DNA from 4 places in the Companilactobacillus muriivasis genome. Region 3 is predicted to be linked to each of the others. Evidence: predicted binding sites of a transcription regulator. Region 3 holds the regulator's gene; each other region holds the start of a gene.
The links. The regulator Rex, encoded in region 3, represses fermentation and respiration genes when NADH is low (regulators of the CRP and FNR family bind a similar motif). The targets are predictions, from matches to a motif close to TTGTGAANTANTTCACAA.
Positions count from the first base shown of each region.

Region 1 (5,074 bases), on a different contig from region 3:
CTTTCGCCTACGCAATGACACTTCAAGGTATTGCACAAGAACTAGTTATCTGTGATATCGCAAAAGACAAGATTAAGGGTGACGCAATGGACCTTGCTGATGCACTTCCATTCTCATTCCCTAAGAACATTCACGCTGGTGAATATTCAGATGCTAAGGATGCTGATATCGTTGTTATCACTGCTGGTGCTCCACAAAAACCAGGTGAAACAAGACTTGACCTTGTTAACAAGAACTTGAACATCTTGAAGACAATCGTTGACCCAATCGTTGAATCAGGATTCAATGGTATTTTCTTGGTTGCTGCTAACCCAGTTGATATCTTGACATACGCTACTTGGAAACTTTCAGGCTTCCCTAAGGAACGTGTAATTGGTTCAGGTACATCACTTGACTCAGCTAGACTACAAAAATTCGTTGGTGAAGAATTAGACATCGACCCTCGTGCAGTTAACGGATACATCATGGGTGAACATGGTGACTCAGAATTCGCTGCATGGTCACACTTGTCAATCGGTGGAGTAACAATGGCTGAATGGATGGAACAACACCCAGAAGTTACTAAAGATACTCTTGACGCAATCTACAAGAAGGTTGTTAACGCTGCTTACGACATTATCAATACTAAGGGTGCTACATTCTACGGTATTGGTACTGCACTTGCAAGAATCTGCAAGGCTTTGCTAAACGACGAAAACACTGTTCTTCCATTATCAAACATGATGACTGGCCAATATGGCGTTTCAGACATTTATATCGGTTCACCTGCTATTATCAACCGTAAAGGTCTAAAACAAATCATCGAAGTACCATTGAATGATGAAGAATCAGCACAAATGAAGAAATCAGCTGCAGAACTTGAAAAAATTCTTAAAGATGGTTTCGAAGCTACAGGTATCAAGGGTCGTCAATAATCCAAAATATCACGCTTCAAAAAAAGCCGAAACAAATGAATAATTTGTTTCAGCTTTTTTTTTGCTCGGAATTACTGTATTATTAATTCAATTATACTTGATTGGATGTGAATATATATGTTAGTGAAATCACTTGTACTGAAAAAGGACAAGCTTACTACAGTTAAAGAAACTGTAACACTCGAGGAAGCATTAAAAGTCCTCGAAGATTCTGGCTATCGTTGTGTACCAATTCTTGACGAGAGCGGACAAATATTTAGGGGTAACATCTATAAGATGCACATCTACCGTCACAAATCACGTGGTGGCGACATGAGTTTACCAGTAACAACTTTGATGAAGAATGCTACAAAGACGATCAGCGTCGACTCACCTTTCTTCAAAGTATTTTTCAACATCAAGGATTTGCCATATATCGCTGTCCTTGATGAAACTAATCTTTTCTACGGTATCTTGACTCACTCAAGACTCTTGAGCATGTTGTCAGACGCTTGGAACCTCGACATTAGTAGCTACGTACTAACTGTTAGTTCTTCCGGCGACCGTGGAGATCTAGAAAAAATGTCAAAGATCTTTGCAAAGTATGTTTCAGTTGCCGCATGTATGACCTTGGATGCCAAATCAAATGAGGTTGTCCGTCGGACATTGTTCACATTGCCATCAGGAACAGATATTGATACATTGAAGGAAATCATCAAACGTTTGGAAAAGAAGAGTTTCATCGTTTCTGAAATTGATGATTTGAAGTCAGGTAAAATTCTCGACAAGAATACATTGTAATTCGTTCTAAATGTTTCTAAAAACAAAACCAGTTCTAAAACAAAACCTAAAAAAGCAATACCGACGCAGCCGGTATTGCTTTTTTTAATGTACTGCCGCCTACAGGTTACGGTGATAGAGTTCGCTGTGCGACCGGTGCGAGCCTTGGTCTCGCACCTCGATTTTGAGCTTTGCACAAACCGCAAATCTCAAAATACGTCGGTGTAGTAAGAGCGGAAGTTCGCCACTCTAACACCACCTTCACTGCTGAACTCTATCACCGTAACCCTCCAGCTAAATAATTTATCAAATTAACATCTATCAAGAAAATTTTAGGTTAGTAATATCACTAATATCATTAATTCTATATATTCAATTAGCTGTACAAACCAAGACAACTAATTAGTCGGAAGGGATGAGAATATTCACCCGCTATGGATGTGGCGTTATGGCTTTAGCCATTACACCACCGGACGAGTTTGGAGCCTTACCAATTCGTGGTAAGGCTCGAATCGTTCCGCATAGCAGGTGAAATATTCTCATCCCTGTAGACGGCCTACCTCTTAAAGCTAACCCCAGACCGCCGATTAAACTCGTCCTCAAATGGATACTGACGGAAATACTCTAATTGATACTTCTCCATCAGCTTTTTTTGAAGATCATTTACATAAGGTCGATTTGAATTTGCTTTATTTTGATATTTCTTATACTCGACTTTTTTCATAAATAATTGCCACTGTTTTTTAATCATGACAAACACTTCTTTCTCCATGCAATTAATTTTTCACACAGAGAATACTACCTTGGATAATTAACTGCCAATTAAATGAATTTCTAAACTTCTACTGCATTCATAACGTCATCTATGTTCATATATGGCATCTGTAAACTGTCTGCCACAGCCTTTTCAGTTAAATGACCTTGATATGTGTTGATACCCGTTTTAATTGTCTTATTATTGATAGCTTTATCTAATCCTTCAGCAATCATAGCCGCATATGGCATTGTTACGCTAGATAATGCCTCTGTTGCTGTTTTTGGCACTTCCCCAGGTATATTTGCCACTGTGTAGTGAACTACGTCATGGACAAGATATGTTGGATTGTCATGGGTCGTTGCTTTGACACTTGTCTCAAATAATCCACCTTGATCAATTGGAATATCGACCACAACTGAACCAGGTTCCATCGAAGCAATCATTTCTTCTGTCACTAGTTTTGGTGTTGCAGCACCTGGAATCAATACAGCACCCACTACTAAATCGGACTCTTTAACAGTTTTAGCAATATTTTGAGAGTTGGATATTAATGTTTGAATCTTACCGTCAAAAATATCTTCAATCTCAGCTAATCTTTGGGCATTAATATCTAGTAATGTCACCTCAGCGCCCATACCGATAGCTATTTTGGCAGCATTTACACCAACGGTACCACCACCGATAATTGTAACTTTACCTTTTCTAACTCCAGGTACACCACTCAGTAACAAACCTTTTCCTTGATGTGGTTCTTCTAAGAAATGAGCTCCAACTTGAACAGCCATTCGACCGGCAATTTGACTCATTGGATATAGCAATGGCAAGCCACCATTAGGTCCAACTATAGTTTCATAAGCAATTCCGGTTGTATTACTCTTTAAAAGTGATTTGGTTAAAGTTTCATTAGCGGCTAAATGTAAATATGTATAAATAATTTGGCCGTCTTTAAAATATTTATATTCTGAAGCAATTGGTTCCTTAACTTTGATGATCATCTCTGAATTCCAAACATCATCGACATCACTAATCTTGGCACCGGCATCTAAATATTTCTGGTTAGTATAGCCTGAACCAATTCCTGCATCCTTTTCCACCAGAACTTGATGACCAGCATTAACTAAAATAGCCACTCCATCAGTGGTTGAACCTACGCGCTCTTCTTGATTCTTGAGTTCTTTCGGTATACCAACTTTCATAAAAAGTACTTCTTACTTTGTGAATGTTTTATCAATGTAATATAATATAGCATATCATGTATCCGTTTTCTTCTCAAACTATAGCCTAATGCTAAAAGTTTCAGAGACGACAAAAAAGAGAATCTGCAATCTCAATTGATTACAGACTCTCTTTTGCTTTATTTAGACAGATTACTAATTATTCAAATATTTGGAAAGGTTGCTTTGAATTTTATCCATTCAAAAATAAATTAGTTGGATGAGCTGAGAGTATTTATCCGCAGCGAAAGTGGCGTTATTGCTTTAGCAATTACACCACCGGACGTGTTGGAGACTTTCCGTTTTTTGGAAAGGCTTCAACCGAGGTACGAGACCGCCCTTTGGCTCGGACCGTGCCGCGCAGCAGATGAATACTCTCAGCTCTGGAAACGGCATATCATCCAACCTAGTTCTTATAAACTCTTGGCAAACGTTCGCTCAATGCACAAAGAACTTCATAATTGATTGTGCCTGAATATTGGGCAGCATCAGTAGCAGTAATTTCTTCATCACCATCTTTACCCAAAATTGTGACCTTAGTTCCGACAGGCAATTCTCCTGGCAAACGAACCATAAATTGATCCATGCAAATACGTCCAACATTTTGACAGCGTTGACCATTGATCAAAACATCTGAACCTTGCATTCTTCTCAACCAACCATCGGCATAACCAATTGGAACAGTTCCAATCCACTCGTCTTTGTCGCTTGTATATGTAGCACCATAACCGATACTGTCTCCGGCCTTAACCTTCTTAACGAAAACTAATTCAGAGTACAAGCTCAATGCTGGTTCTAACGTATAAGGCAATTCAGGAATATCAGTCTGTGATGGATTTAAACCGTACAAAGCAATACCGTATCTGACCATATTGATTGCCAAATCTTGGTGCCATAATGCAGTGGCTGAATTAGCACAGTGAACATAAGTAAATTTAGTTGGTAAATCACTCGACATTTCTTTGAAAGTCTTAACTTGTTTTTCAAAGTATTTTTCATCAGGATTATCAGCTGTTGCAAAGTGTGTGAACAATCCTTCAGGAATAAATGCCTGTGGATGATCATTCAAATAGTTGCAAGCTTCAACCAAGTCAGCTTTCTTTTGAAAACCAATTCGACCCATACCACTGTCAATTCCTAGATGAACCTTCAAATTGGTTGTTCTTAACTGAACAGCAATCTTCAACCAGTCCAAACTACCCACAGTTAGCGAAATATTGGCACGTGCAGCGACTTTAGCATATTCGACAGGAACTATACCTAAAACAAGAATCGGTGCGTCTACGCCGTTATTACGGATTTCTAAAGCTTCATCCAAAGTGGCAACGCATAAACCACTGGCTCCGAATTCAATTTCTGCCTTGGCAACACGAACTAAACCGTGACCATAAGCGTTGGCTTTAACAACTGCAAAAACTTTAGTGCCTTCT
Region 1 covers NZ_BTTQ01000004.1:18,289-23,362, forward strand. Annotated here, with positions in the region: gene AAA923_RS05895 (L-lactate dehydrogenase) at 1-914, shown strand, start outside; gene cbpA (cyclic di-AMP binding protein CbpA) at 1,032-1,694, shown strand; gene ald (alanine dehydrogenase) at 2,508-3,626, opposite strand; gene alr (alanine racemase) at 4,051-5,074, opposite strand, start outside.
Region 1: a site for Rex is predicted at 3,644-3,661, ahead of ald (alanine dehydrogenase). Genes of this name have one in related genera too.

Region 2 (5,074 bases), on a different contig from region 3:
TCAGCTAGATGTTCATCATCTGGTTCCATGCCTAACAAACCACCAACAATGGCGACATCTGTTCCGTGACCACGATAAGTCTTGGCAAATGATTCATACAAATCAATCGTGATTTTATCTGGCTTTTCACCGAAAATGTCGTGGACTACTTTCCCAATTCTGGCTGCTCCGGCGGTGTGAGAACTGCTGGGTCCAACCATTACGGGTCCAATAATGTCAAAAACACTTTTAAAACGTATATCTTTCATGGTTATTACCTCTGTATTATTTGGTTGCTTAGTTATGCCATCTACAGGGATGAGAATATTCACCTGCTATGCGGACCGGTCCGAGCCACAGTGCGGTCTCGAACCTCGGTTTGAAGCCTTACCACAGACCGGTAAGTCTCCAAACACGCCCGGTGGTGTAATGGCTAAAGCCATAACGCCACACCCACAGCGGGTAAATATTCTAACCCCTTCTGACTAGTTTATTTTTTATTATTACAAATAATTAAACTAATATTTCTGAACAAACATATTAATTAAATAAAAATTGAAATAAACTTCTGGAACGGTTTATCTTCAATTACATCAGCTTTAGTTTACAATTTTTGATTCAGTTATTCAGCCTTATTTTGATATAAAGAACGACAAATATCTTTCGTCTCCATTTTTGTTATTGGGGATTTTGGGGATATTTGTCGTTTTTTCTTTTGATGGATTTATTTAAAAGGACATTTTATATCGTCTGCCATATTTTAAAGCGGTTATATAGGCAGTGGCTCTAAAACGAGTTACGCAGGCCAATTTCTTCCGCTTTGCATGGTTTCCCAAATCATCCGCAAGGTACGCGGATAATTCGTGAAACTACGCAAATGCTCGGAAATTCCCGGGCCGGCTCCACTCTCTACAAGTTGGGATCCATCTTAAATGTCAACTTCGACAACTCTGTCCCTTTAGTTACTAAATCTGCTAGGTGGGCTTTTGTTGCGTCGTTATAATGTTTAACTATTTCTTTATTTTGTTCTGTTAGATAATCTGTTAATTCTGAACCGCTCATTGTGACTGCTTTTTTATCAACTGCCGCAATCTTTCTTCTGGCCCATGATGATAATTCTTTTTGATAGTCTAAGTTTGGTTCCACGAATTCTGAATAATGTGATTCTACTACCATTGCTAAGGCTTCATACATCCAGTATGCACTCTTCAAATCTAATTTATCTGGTGTATAACTGTATGACTCGTCGATGTCATTGGCATTAGTGAAGAATGGTACGTGTGGGCAGAAACTTGGAATTCCAAAGCCTGTCCATTCAACGCCGGCTGCTCCATTTTTGTCTGAATCTCTCATTTGTAGAATGTGAGAATTGGCTGTTCTGGAAAGTGAGATGGCACGATATGTTCTCTTGTCATGGTCACTACCGCTGCCCATTGGGTCATATTTTGTTTCGTTATAATGTGATTTCAAAATATATTGGATGTCTTCAACAGCAATCTTCTTTTCGGCTTTTCTGATGAAGGGAAGTTCTGGTGATTCTGGTTCTTGTTGGATTGATGGGTTCAAATAACGTTGTGCAAACCAGACACGTGGTGTGTTGTAATGGTGATCTTGTTCAGTATCTGTTCCGAAAATGTGGCGGAAATCCCAACGGTCAAAGTCTGGGTTCAAGTCATTGTCAGAAACGAAGTCTTGAATTCCGTCAGCCCACATGTAATTTTCTGGGTCGTTAAAGTCGATATCTTGAATGGCTACTTGATTGGCAGCAACGGCATAACTGTCGTCAGGAATTCTTACGGCAACCCATTGATGTCCGGTAACAACTTCCATGTACCAAACTTCGTCTTTATCGTTGAATTGCAAACCATTACCTTCAGCGGAACCATATTTGGCAACTAAATCACCAAGATATTTAACACCATCACGAGCTGAATCAATGTATGGCAATACTAAAGTTGCTAGTGAATCTTCAGCTAAACCATCTTTAACGTATGGATCGAAGGCCAAAACTTTTTCATTAGCATAAACACTCTCAGTTGCACTCATACCAACATTTTTCTCATTAAAACCATCTTCTTCGTTAGGACCAGCGGTCTTTTGGTTCGTGCTTGGCGTAGCGGTATAACGGTAACCACTTTCTGGATAAGGTGCTGTCATATTATTGTATGGTGAAACATATGTCTCATGACGTCCAGAAACAGCTGGTTGAACGATGATACGTTTAGGTTCAATTGCCAACATACGGTCTTCATTTCTGGAAATGTAAGTTGCTCCATCCATAGAAGCTTTCTTACCTACCATAATTGATGTACAAGCTGATGCTTCAAAACGATCGAGTTCTGTCATTTTTATCCCCCAATTAAAAATTTCTTTATATCATTTATGATACTCGTTCCTCTATTTCAAGGACAACCCTATCCGACAAAATGGTCAATATTAGTGGCAACTCGTTCGAGGTCAACATTACCGCCGGAAACTAAAGCCACTACTCGCTTATTTTCTAACCAGCAAGAATCAATTTTGTGTGCTTCCAAGGCAGCAGTTGGCAAAGCGCCAGCTCCTTCAGCCACAACTTTCGCCCGTTGCAACAAGTCTTTCATCGCTGTGGCTATTTCTTCTTCACTGACCAAAACCATCTCATCCACTAAGTGCTTAGTAATTGGAAAAGTTATTTGTCCGGGTGTAGCGACTGCAGTTCCATCTGCCAAAGTTTTATCAACGCCAAATGTCGTAATTTCATTAGCACGATATGAAGCTGTCATCCCATGAACATTTTCCGACTGCACACCAATCAAGTGAATCTGTGGATTAATAGTCTTGATAGCTGTTGCAATTCCCGAAATCAAACCGCCACCGCCAACTGGCACAATGACCGTGTCGACATCCTCCAATTGATCCAAAATTTCCAAACCAATCGAACCTTGTCCCGCAATCACATCTACATCATCGTATGGGTCAACAATTGTATAACCTTTTTCAGCAGCCTCTTCTTCCATAAATTGGTGAGCTTCATCAAACGTATCGCCATGCAAAACTACTTGAGCACCATAACCAGCTGTAGCTTGTTGCTTAGCCAAAGGAGCCCCGTGTGGCATAACGACAATTGACTTAATACCCAATAATTTAGAAGTTAGCGCAACTCCCTGGGCATGATTTCCAGCCGAAGCAGTGATAACACCACGTTCTTTTTCCAATTTGCTCAAATGATTAATCTTGTTAAAGGCACCACGAAACTTAAAAGAGCCAGTCAGCTGCATATTCTCAAGTTTCAAATAGACCTCCCCACCAGTCACATCCCGACTCAAGAACATCGACTGAATCAACGGCGTCACCCGACCAACCTGATGAATCAAGTGAGCAGCTTTTTTAATATCGTGAATCGTTACCGGATTCTGAAAACGTGGCATTGCATTTAAATCTTCGACAGTCATCAAAACGTCCACCTCCAAATTTATTTCATTTTCATGGTAACGCTTACATTTAGCTAAAACAACACATTTTTGTGATTCTTATCACATTTATTTTTGCCTGTTTACTGGGGTTAAACAGGTGTATTCAGAAGCTACTACACTTAATTTTCATGAAAATTGTTTTGCGTTTTACAACTCCGGAGTAGAGAGTATTCACCTGCTCTTCCGTCTAATCTATTGATATTAAATTTAATCATCATAAATAATTTCTGACACCAATTTACTAACATGTGATTAAAACATCGAATTTATAACAAAACTAGCCTCCGGTTGCCAGAAATGTAGTACCGCTGTGAAAGTGGCGTTATGGCTTTAGCCATTACACCACGGACGAGTTTGGAGACTCGCGGTTCATGCGAGGCTTCAAATCGAGACTTGAGACCTTGGCTCAAGTCGGTCCCACAAGCGGGTATCTACATTTCTGGCAACCGGAGGCGGCATATTTCAAGAACAAAAAAGAAGCCCATTTTTAGTGAGCTTCCACAGTTTCTAAATTGTTTAAATTGGCACCATTTGTTTTGATGACGCGTTGCAGCCACCAATAGCTTTTTTTAGGTACCCGTTGCATATCTTTCAAATAATGATTAGTCCGGTTAACATAAACCGTTCCATAACGCTTATCCATATTGCCGCTTGAACTAGGAATATCAATCAATCCCCAACCCAAGTAACCCAAAACTTCCACGCCATCTTCCCAAACAGCATCTTTCATTGCTTGGATATGGTCACGCATGTAATTAATACGATAGTCGTCTTGAATTTCTTTACCATCGTAAACTTCACGAACACCCAAACCATTTTCGATTGGAAACATTGGTAGGCAATATTCGTTGTAAACTTTGGTCAAAACATCCCTGAATCCGAGTGGATCAATTTGCCAGCCAAATTCTGACGTTTGTAAAAATGGATTTTCTTGCGCGCCATAATCCAAATATTGATTAGGCACTGTCCCATCAGGAACCTTGGCAGAGTTGATAGTTTCACTGCGATAATAGCTGAACGCTAGAAAGTCTGATGATACCTGAATTAAAATTTCATCATCATTTAATTGATAATCCATTTCAATCTTATGATTTTTAACATATGTCATAACTTCATGTGAATAACGACCGTAAACAAAGGAATCCAACAGATTGCGATTCAGAAATTCATTTATCTGACGAGCATATAAGACATCTTTGGGATTAGGTGAAGCTGGATAGACTTCGGTATAAGCCAACATTCCACCTATTAAACAATCAGTTTTCTCATGAATATAATTGGCAACACCCGCGTGCGCTAACATAACGTGATGGCTGATTTGATACATTTCATCAACTGTCTTGTCGCCTTTCATGTATCCTGAAATTTTAAATGCTTCGGTCGTGTGATACAAATTCTGTTCATTGAAAGTAATCCAATATTTTACACGGTCGCCAAAGCGTTTAACCATTTCAGTTCCGTATCTGACAAAGGCGCTGACGACTGGACGAGATAGAAAGCCATTATATTTTTCAGCTAAATTCAGTGGCATATCAAAGTGATACAAACAAATCATCGGCGTGATATTACGTTTCAACAGAGCATCAATCAATTTGTTGTAAAACTCGATTCCTGCTTCATTGAAGTTGCCATCACCTTCAGGA
Region 2 covers NZ_BTTQ01000012.1:56,691-61,764, reverse strand. Annotated here, with positions in the region: gene sdaAB (L-serine ammonia-lyase, iron-sulfur-dependent subunit beta) at 1-248, opposite strand, end outside; gene AAA923_RS11520 (C69 family dipeptidase) at 889-2,325, opposite strand; gene tdcB (bifunctional threonine ammonia-lyase/L-serine ammonia-lyase TdcB) at 2,394-3,386, opposite strand; gene AAA923_RS11510 (glycoside hydrolase family 1 protein) at 3,919-5,074, opposite strand, start outside.
Region 2: a site for Rex is predicted at 3,480-3,497, ahead of tdcB (bifunctional threonine ammonia-lyase/L-serine ammonia-lyase TdcB). Genes of this name have one in related genera too.

Region 3 (5,074 bases):
AATGATTTTTGATTTTTTTATTAGAATTTGGTGATTTTGGCATTGTTTTTGGATGAATTATTAGAGACGTTCATAGTGCAAAACAATGTGCTTATTTTGGAATGTTTCAGAGCATATCGTAATATATACCAACAATGGTATTTTAGACCATTGCTGAACATGCAGTGGCTCTGAAACGAGTTCCACAGGCCAATTTCTTCCGCTTTTCATGAATAAGCAAATCACACGCAAAAACCGGCGTGCAATTCACTTATTCACGAAAATGCTCGGAAATTCCCAGGCCTGCTCCACTCTCTCTAGGCTTCGCCTGATTCAGATGCGATAATATCCAAATCTCCAGCAAGTGTCCAAGCGTTTACTGTTGCGGGTACAATCAAGTGAACGCCTTTCTTCAAATCATAATCCTTGCTATCAACGGTAATCTTTCCTTCTCCACTAAGAACTGAGATTAAGGTATACTTACCGATTTGGTGATGTAATTCAACTGGTTCTTTGATTTCCCAGTGATAAACTGAGAAGAATGGTGAAACTGGTGGTTGAACGAATGTTGTAAACTTATTCTTACCAACTTGTTTTGATTCAATATTTAGTTTTGGATCTTTATGAGGAACTATAATTGTATCTTCTGATTGTTTGATGTGAAGATCACGTTTCTTACCTGTCGACTTTTCAACACGATCGTAGTCATACAAACGATATGTTGTATCACTGCTTTGTTGTGTTTCGAGTGCCATGATACCTTTGTTCAAGGCGTGAACGGTACCACTTGGTACATAGTAGAAATCGCCTGTCTTAACTGGTACTTTTCTCAATAAGTGGTCCCAGTCGCCTGATTCGATCATTTGGTCGAGTTCTGCCTTATTTTTAGCATTGTGACCGTAAATTAAGTATGAACCTGGTTCAGCATCAATGATGTACCAGCATTCTGTCTTACCTAATTCGTGTTCATGCTCGGCAGCGTATGCGTTGTCAGGGTGAACTTGGACTGAAAGACTTGCTTCGGCATCCAAAATCTTAGTTAGCAATGGAAAAACTTTTCCCTTGGGATTGCCAAATAATTCACTATGATTTTTCCATAGGTCGTCAACATATTGTCCAGCAAACTCGCCGTTTTCAACTTCTGATCTACCATGTGGATGCCCTGAAATAGCCCAGCATTCACCTATAGAACCATCAGGAATGTTGTAACCAAACTTAGTTTCTAACTTTCTGCCACCCCAGATTTTTTCGTGGAAGACAGGTTTCAAAAATAATGGTTCACTCATAAAAAAATTCCCCCAAAAGTTTAGTTTGTTTCTTCTGTCAATGACTTATCGCGGTCTAGGAAGAAAATCAGTGTCTGCAATTCATTTGCCAAATCGACGTAATGAACACGGATACTGTTTGGTACGTTGATAATAACTGGTGTGAAGTTCAAGATTCCTCGAACTCCTGCATCTGCCAACAAGTCAGCAGTCGTTTGCGCAGCATTTGAAGAAACTGTCAAAATACAAACATCAATCTGTTGTAAGTTAAGTTGTTCCTTTAATTCACTAATGTCGTAAACGGGAACACCGCTCTTAACTGTACCGACAATTTCTTTATTTATATCAAAAGCTGCCGCAATTCGAACATTATTTGTTCGAGAAAAGTTATAATTTAGTAAGGCGTTACCTAAATTACCGACACCAACTAGAGCTACATTGGTCCGTTTATCTTGATTCAACAGCTTTTTAAAGAATGCCACTAAATCGCTTACATCGTAGCCATATCCACGTTTCCCAAGTGCACCTAGATATGAGAAGTCACGTCTAATTGTAGCACTATCAATTTTGACCCCTTCTGATAGTTCACCAGAGGAGATTTTTTTTGTGCCTTCGTCCTTGAGAAATTGGAAGTAACGATAATAAATTGGTAAACGCTTTATTGTTGCGTTTGGAACTGTTGTTTTTGTCATAATTTACCACCATATGTGTGTCATTTCACTAACATTCATAGTAAATAAAAATCACTAAAAACGCAATACGTTAAACCTATAAAGGCATAAATTATTAATTAATGATAAAATTGTGAATACATAAAGGAGTTATATTTTGATTTTATTACAAGCACAGAACATTACGAAAAATTTCGGTACAAAGAAACTTTTCTCCAATGTCAGTTTCGAGATACAAGACAACAGCCGCATTGGTTTGGTCGGTCGAAACGGGGTTGGAAAGTCTACTTTGCTGAAGATCATCTCTGACCAAGAGAGTTATAACAGTGGCAATATTGCCCTAAAAAAAGATACCAATATCGGTTATTTGGCCCAGGATTCTGGACTAGATAGCGACAATCAAATTTTTTTGGAAATGGAAAAAGTTTTCGATTATCTTAAAGCTCAAGAAAAAAAGATGCATGCTTTGGAAGAAAAACTAGCTAATCCAAATGTTGCAGACTATGACGACATTCTTAAGCAATATGATCAATTGCAAAATACTTTCCGTCAAGAAAATGGTTACGGCTATCAATCAGAAATCCGCAGTGTCCTCAAGGGATTTGGCTTTGACGAAGATGTTTGGGAACACAAGATTTCTACCCTTTCTGGTGGTGAGAGATCTCGTTTAGCTATGGCTAAAATGCTTTTGGAACATCACGATATCTTACTTTTGGATGAACCTACTAATCACTTGGATATTAATACTGTCGAGTGGTTGGAAAGTTACCTCAAAGGTTATCGTGGCGCCCTAGTTATCGTGTCCCATGACCAATACTTCCTCGATAAAGTAGCAACTGAAATTGTTGAAATCAATCAACATTCATCAACTCACTACTCTGGCAACTATACTTTCTACCTCGACGAAAAGAAGAAGAATCAAGCTGTTGCTTGGAAACATTATGAAGAACAACAAGCAGAAATCAAGAAAACTGAAGAGTATATCCAAAAGAATATCGTCCGTGCTTCCACAACTAAGATGGCTCAAAGTCGTCGTAAGAAGTTGGAACATATGGATGTCTTGGATCGCCCCGGCAGTGATCAAGGTTCTGTGCACTTCTCATTTGACATCGACAAGGAAAGTGGAAATGACGTCCTTTTAGTTAAAGATGCAGCCATCGGTTATGATAATGAAATCATGTCCGAACCAATCAATCTTGATGTCAAAAAAGGTGAACGTGTTGGTATTATCGGACCAAATGGTATCGGTAAATCAACCTTTCTCAAGTCAATTCTCGGTCGCATTCCGTTGATTAAAGGAACTAGCCAATTTGGTGCCAACGTTCAAGTTGGTTACTATGACCAGAATTTAAAGGGACTCGATCCAAAGAAAGATGTTCTACATGAAATTTGGGACCGTTACCCACGCCTCGATGAACAAATCATCCGTAAGAAGTTAGGAGCATTCCTCTTCAGTGGTGACGATGTACTCAAACCAGTTGCTGGATTATCCGGTGGTGAGAAAGCTCGTTTAACTTTGACAAAACTGTCTATGGAAAACAATAACTTTCTAGTAATGGATGAACCAACTAACCATTTGGATATCGACAGTAAGGAAGTCCTTGAAGACGCCTTGAAGAGCTTCCCTGGTACCGTCCTGTTCGTTTCCCATGACCGTTACCTACTAAATACGCTTGCCAATAGAATCGTTGATATCGGCAGTGAGGGCAGTAAAGTTTACCTTGGTGATTATGATTATTACCTTGAGAAAACTACCGTCCAACCAGTCGCTGAAGAAGAAACTAAAACTTCTAACGTCAGTGAAAAGAAGATGGAGTATCAACAATCTAAGGAACAACAAAAGCAAGAACGTAAGTTGCAACGTCAGGTTGAAGAATTAGAAGATCAATTAGCCGAATTGGAAGACAAGAATACTGCCATTCAAAAGGAAATGACCAAGGAAGAAAATCTAACGTCATATAGCAAATTGGCCGATATGCAAAAAGAATTGGATGAGAATAAAGCTAAGCAAGATAAAATCGAAGAACAATGGACTGAAAAATCGATTGAACTAGAAAACTTTAAATAGTTCCGCCTCCGGGTGACAGAGGAAAAGATAGTTCTGCCATGAGGACCGGTTCGAGCCAAAGTACGGTCTCGAACCTCGATTTGAAGCCTTGCAAAATCAGCAAGTCTCCAAAGTCGCCCTGTGGTGTAAATGCTAAAGCATTAACGCCACCTCCATCGCAGACTATCTTTTCCTCTGTCACCCTCCGGCTATGTATAAATTTGCTTTAGAATTGTTTTTGTACTCAAGTTATTAAAATAACAAATCTAGAGACTATATGATCCTCATTACTTTGTGGATTGTACGGCCTCTTTTTATATCCAACCACATAATCAAAACTAACAACATCACCCTGATATTCATACATAATTACGTCCAAAATATTTATACATAGTGAACAAATAATTCCATCACAATAAATACACTAGCCGGAGGCGACAACTTGCCATAGTATATATTTTCTGATAATGTGAACGAAATAACTTTTACAAAGAGGAACTATGAAAACAAAACGAGATACTATTTATATGCGTTTTTTCAAAGGCGTAATCATCGCTTTAGGATTCATTCTCCCCGGTGTTTCGGGCGGTGTTTTGGCAGCTATTCTTGGTATTTATGAACGATTGCTAAGTTTTATGGCACACGTCAGACAAAATTTTAAGCGTGACTTCATTTACTTTTTACCAATCGGTATTGGTGGAATTGTTGGTATCGGTGTCCTGTCACAACCTTTGGAATACTTACTGGCTCACTATCAGATGATTGTTCTGTGGGGATTTGCAGGAACTATTATCGGTACCCTTCCCACTCTAATCCGAGAATCAACTTCACGGACTAAGCGTGACAAATACGATGTCATCTGGTTTTTCACAATGTTGATTGGTGGCGGACTTTTTCTATTCTTCATGAATGAAATATTAGGAACTATTCCAGCCAACTCATTTGGATTTTTCATTGCTGGAGTTTTGATTGCCTTAGGAGTCTTAGTTCCTGGATTGAGTCCATCAAATCTTTTGATTATTTTGGGACTATACGCACCGATGTTGCAAGGTTTCAAATCATTTGATCCCTTGGTTTTCATTCCGATTGCGTTAGGTGGAATGGTCTCCATC
Region 3 covers NZ_BTTQ01000009.1:98,647-103,720, reverse strand. Annotated here, with positions in the region: gene manA (mannose-6-phosphate isomerase, class I) at 297-1,265, opposite strand; gene AAA923_RS10545 (redox-sensing transcriptional repressor Rex) at 1,286-1,936, opposite strand; gene AAA923_RS10540 (ABC-F family ATP-binding cassette domain-containing protein) at 2,073-3,983, shown strand; gene AAA923_RS10535 (DUF368 domain-containing protein) at 4,463-5,074, shown strand, end outside.

Region 4 (5,074 bases), on a different contig from region 3:
CCGATTACTTGCACAAACCACTAAACGACTTGAAGATTATTTCATGTCACTTAGGTAGTGGTGCTTCAATTGATGCTATTGAAGATGGAAAATCCGTTGATACGTCAATGGGTTTCACACCTTTAGCTGGTATCACAATGAGCACACGTTCTGGTGATATTGATCCATCACTAGTTGCTTATTTGATGCAAAAATTAAAGATTACTGATCCAACTGAAATGGTTAAAATCCTGAATACTAAGTCAGGTCTATTAGGAATTTCTGGAGTCTCACCTGACATGCGTGATTTATTAGCAACCAGAGATGAAAATGACCGTTCCGACTTGGCAATTAGAATTTATATCAACCGAATCGTTAAATACATCGGTTCATACATTGCTTTACTAAGTGGTGTCGACGTATTGATTTTCACAGCCGGAACTGGAGCTAAGAATGCTGAAATCCGTGCTGCAATCGCTAATAGTTTTAACTATATGGGCGTAAAAATCGATAAAGAAGCCAATGAAAAGGCTAATGGAACAGCAATTATCAGTAGTAAAGATTCAACTGTTAAAGTCCTAGTTGTACCAACAGACGAGGAATTGATGATTGTTAGAGATGTTGTCAGATTAACAAAATACAGTGACTAATTGGCTTGGAACAAATGAGAACAATTGTCTCAAGAAAGTTTTCTAAAAATCACCGTCATAAATAATTAAAAAAAATATCGCAAAGTAATCAAAAAATGATTACATGCGATATTTTTTTGCTTTAAGGAAGTAAATTTATAATTAACAGGTTTAACAATTAATAATCAGAAAAATCAAATTAGTTGGAAGGGCAGAACACATTCACCAGCTGTGGGTGTGGCGTTAGAGCTTTAGCTCTTACACCACCGGGCGTGTTTGGAAACTTGCGAACTTTGCAAGGTTTCAAACCGAGGTTCGAGACCGAACTGTGGCTCGGACCGGTCCGCATAGCAGGTGAATGTGTTCTGCCCTGGAGACGGCCAAAAAAAGAAACAAATCCTCATTTTTGTATCACAAATTAGACTGGAAATGTTTGATATATCGGTAATGAAAGCCTTTACTTTTTATTTGGAACTGCTATATTTAAGTTGTATAGATGAAATAGGAAGATTTGAATGGAGGTCAGTTATTATGACAAGAAAAGCCTACATGATTGGTACCGGTATTGGGAATTTAGCTGCTGGTATTTATTTAATTCGTGACGGTGGTTTCAATGGTGATCAAATCACTATGATGGGTCTAGAAACACATGGTGCCAATGATGGTGCCCCAGTTAAGGACTACGAGGATGAATATAGTAACCCGGTTTTGGCTAACAATAAGGGATTTCTAGCTAAGGGTGGCCGTATGTTGAACGAAGAAACATATGAAAACCTTTGGGACTTATTGCGTTCAGTGCCATCTTTGGATCACCCTGGTCAAACTGTTACCGATGATATTTTGAACTTTGACCACGCACATCCAACACATGATGTTGGTCGTTTGATGGACGATGATGGTCCTCGTAACAAGCCTAATAAAGATAATTACAGACATATGCAATTTACTAACAAGGAACGTTACTTGTTAAGTAAGTTGATGTTAACTCCTGAAAAGGATGAAGAGACTTTAAACAATATTAGTATTGCTGAATGGTTTGCAAGTACACCACACTTCTTCACAACTAATTTCTGGTACATGTGGCAAACAACTTTCGCATTCAAACGTGCTAGTTCTGCAATGGAATTACGTCGTTATATGAACCGTATGATTCTTGAATTCACTCGTATCAATACTTTGGAAGGTGTAACTAGAACACCTTATAACCAATACGAAAGTATTATCATTCCAATGCGCAAGTATTTGGAAGACCGTGGCGTAACCTTTATTAATAACCGTAAAGTTACTGATTTGGAATTTAAGGACACACCACTTCAAGATGATATTATCGTTACAGGTTTGAAGTATGAAGAAGTCGACAATGACAACAAGGAAGGTCACATCGACATTGCTGAAAACGACTTAGTCTTTGATACTAATGGTTCAATCACTGACAGTTCATCAATCGGTGATTACGACACACCTGTTAAAGAAAATATGGAATATGCACCAAGTGCTATGCTTTGGAAGAAAGCCGCCGAGAAGTTCTACTCACTAGGTAATCCTGATAAATTCTTTAATGACCGTACGCAAAGTGAGTGGATGAGTTTTACAGTTACAACTAACAACCACTACTTGGTCAATGAAATTTCTCGTATTACACAACAAGAACCAGGTAATGCTTTGAACACATGGATTCACAGTACACCTTTGATGTCTATCGTTGTTCACCATCAACCACACTTTAAGGCACAAAAGCCTAATGAATCAGTCTTCTGGGGTTACTTCATGTATCCTAGAAGAAATGGTGACTACGTTCAAAAGCCTGTTATCGAAATGACGGGTAAGGAAATGTTGGAAGAATTCCTTGGTCAATTGGCATCAGTTGATCCAAGTAAAGACAATATTGCTAACCATAAAGAAGAAATTATGGACAGTATCGTTAACGTAATTCCAACACACATGCCATATGCCAGTGCTTTGTTCAATCAAAGAGCTGTCGGAGATCGTCCTGATGTTGTGCCAGAACACAGTAAGAACTTGGCATTCATCAGTCAATTCTGTGAACAACCATTCGATATGGTCTTTACAGAACAATATTCATTCCGTGCTGCTCAACGTGCTGTTTACACATTGCTCAACATTCCATTATCAGAAATGACACCAATGCACCATTACGAAAAGGATCCAAAGGTAATGGCTCGTGCAACAAAGACGATGTTTAGATAAAAAATAATTCACAAACTGGAGCTGAAATTCAATTCAGCTTCTTTTTTTGTGAATTATAAAGGCCGATTCAGCCCACTTTGTGAAGAAATATTCACAATTGGATTGCATATTTTTTTGATGTGAAATTTTTGAAGATACCAATTTTTTATTGCTACGTGTTGATATATCAACGTGAATACGTTTACATTGATTAATTGAAATAAAATGCTTGAACAAAAGATACACAGTGATAAGATAAAACGTGAATTAGTTAACAAATATGCTTTTAAATCTTGGAGGTAATCAGATGTTGAAAGGTTCTAAAGATACAAAGGTTGAAGAAAAAGAAGATGTAAAACCTGTTATTGACGCGATGGTTGCTAAAGCTCAAAAGGCTTTGGAGATTATGGACGGATTTACACAAGAACAAGTTGATCATATTGTTCACCAAATGGCTATCGCTGGTTTGAATGCCAGCTTTGATTTAGCTAAACTTGCTTACGAAGAAACTGGTCGTGGTTTAGTTGAAGATAAAGTTATCAAGAATATGTTTGCTACCGAAGAAATTTGGCACTCAATCAAACGTGATAAGACTGTTGGTATCATTGAGAACGACAAAGAACATCGTTTAATCAAAGTTGCTGAACCACTTGGTGTTTTAGCCGGTGTTACACCTGTTACTAACCCAACTTCAACAGCTATGTTTAAATCATTGATTGCCTTGAAGACACGTAACCCAATTATCTTTGGTTTCCATCCTCAAGCTCAAAAGTGTTCAGTTGCCGCAGCTAAGGTTATGTTAAAAGCCGCTGTTGAAGCTGGTGCTCCTGAAGGTGTTATCCAATGGGTTGAAAAACCAAGTATCGAAGCTACTTCATACTTGATGAATAACGATGGCGTTGCCAGTGTCTTGGCTACTGGTGGTCCTGGTATGGTTAAGGCAGCTTACTCAACTGGTAAACCTGCTTTAGGTGTTGGTCCTGGTAATGGTCCTGCATATATCGAAAAGACTGCTAATATCAAACGTGCTGTTAACGATATTATGATTTCAAAGACTTTCGATAATGGTATGGTTTGTGCCGCTGAAAATAGTGCTATCATTGATGCTGACATTTATACAGAAGTTAAATCATTATTAGAAAAGAACAAAGTATTCTTTATTAAGAAGGCTGATTACAAGAAGTTAGCTGATGCAATGTTTAGACCAGAAGGCGGAGTTAAAGGTCCTATCGCCGGTCAATCAGCTCTAGCTATCGCTAAACTTGCTGGTATCAAAGTTCCTGATGATACAAAGGTTCTTGGTGTTGAATTGAGCAAGGTTGGTCCAGACGAACCACTTTCAGCTGAAAAACTTTCACCAGTTCTATCAGTTTACAAAGTTGCTGGTCACAAAGAAGGCTTTGAAAAGGCTGATGAATTATTGCACTTTGGTGGTCTTGGTCACACAGTTGGTATCCACACAATGGATGAAGATTTAGCTACTGAATTTGGTATCAAGATGAAAGCTAGTCGTGTACTAGTTAATACTCCTGCTGCTATTGGTGGTATTGGTAATCTTTACAACGAAATGATCCCATCATTGACTCTTGGTACTGGTTCATGGGGGAAGAATTCTATTTCTCATAACGTATCTTCATTTGATTTGCTTAATATTAAGACAATCGCTAAACGGAGAAATAATATGCAATGGATTAAACAACCAAGAGTTTACTATGAAAAGACATCAGTTCGTTACTTAGAGGACCTACAAGGTATGAAACGTGCCTTTATCGTCTGTGATCCAGTGATGGTTCAACTCGGTTATGTAGATACAATTACTGATGAATTGAAGCGTAGTAAAGTTAACGTTGAATATTCAATGTTCTCTGACGTTGATAACATCGTTACAACTGATATTGTTCAACGTGGTGTTACACAAATGAACTTGTTCAAACCTGATACAATCATCGCCTTAGGTGGTGGTACAACAATGGAAACTGCTAAGGATATGTGGTTATTCTACGAGCATCCAGATGTTGATCTATTTGGTGCAAAACAAGGATTCATCGATATTAGAAAACGTGCATACAAGTTCCCTAAGCCTGAAAAAGCTCAATTTGTTGCTATCCCTACAACATTTGGTTCAGGCGACCAAGTTACACCATTTAGTTCAATCATCGATACAAAGACAGGTACAAAGTACCCAATCGCTGACTATGCATTGACCCCTGATGTTGCTATCATTGATTCACAATTTGTTGAAACAATGCCAAAAGACATCATGGCTGAATCTGGTATGG
Region 4 covers NZ_BTTQ01000008.1:41,245-46,318, forward strand. Annotated here, with positions in the region: gene AAA923_RS09530 (acetate/propionate family kinase) at 1-629, shown strand, start outside; gene AAA923_RS09535 (oleate hydratase) at 1,140-2,816, shown strand; gene adhE (bifunctional acetaldehyde-CoA/alcohol dehydrogenase) at 3,103-5,074, shown strand, end outside.
Region 4: a site for Rex is predicted at 3,056-3,073, ahead of adhE (bifunctional acetaldehyde-CoA/alcohol dehydrogenase). Genes of this name have one in related genera too.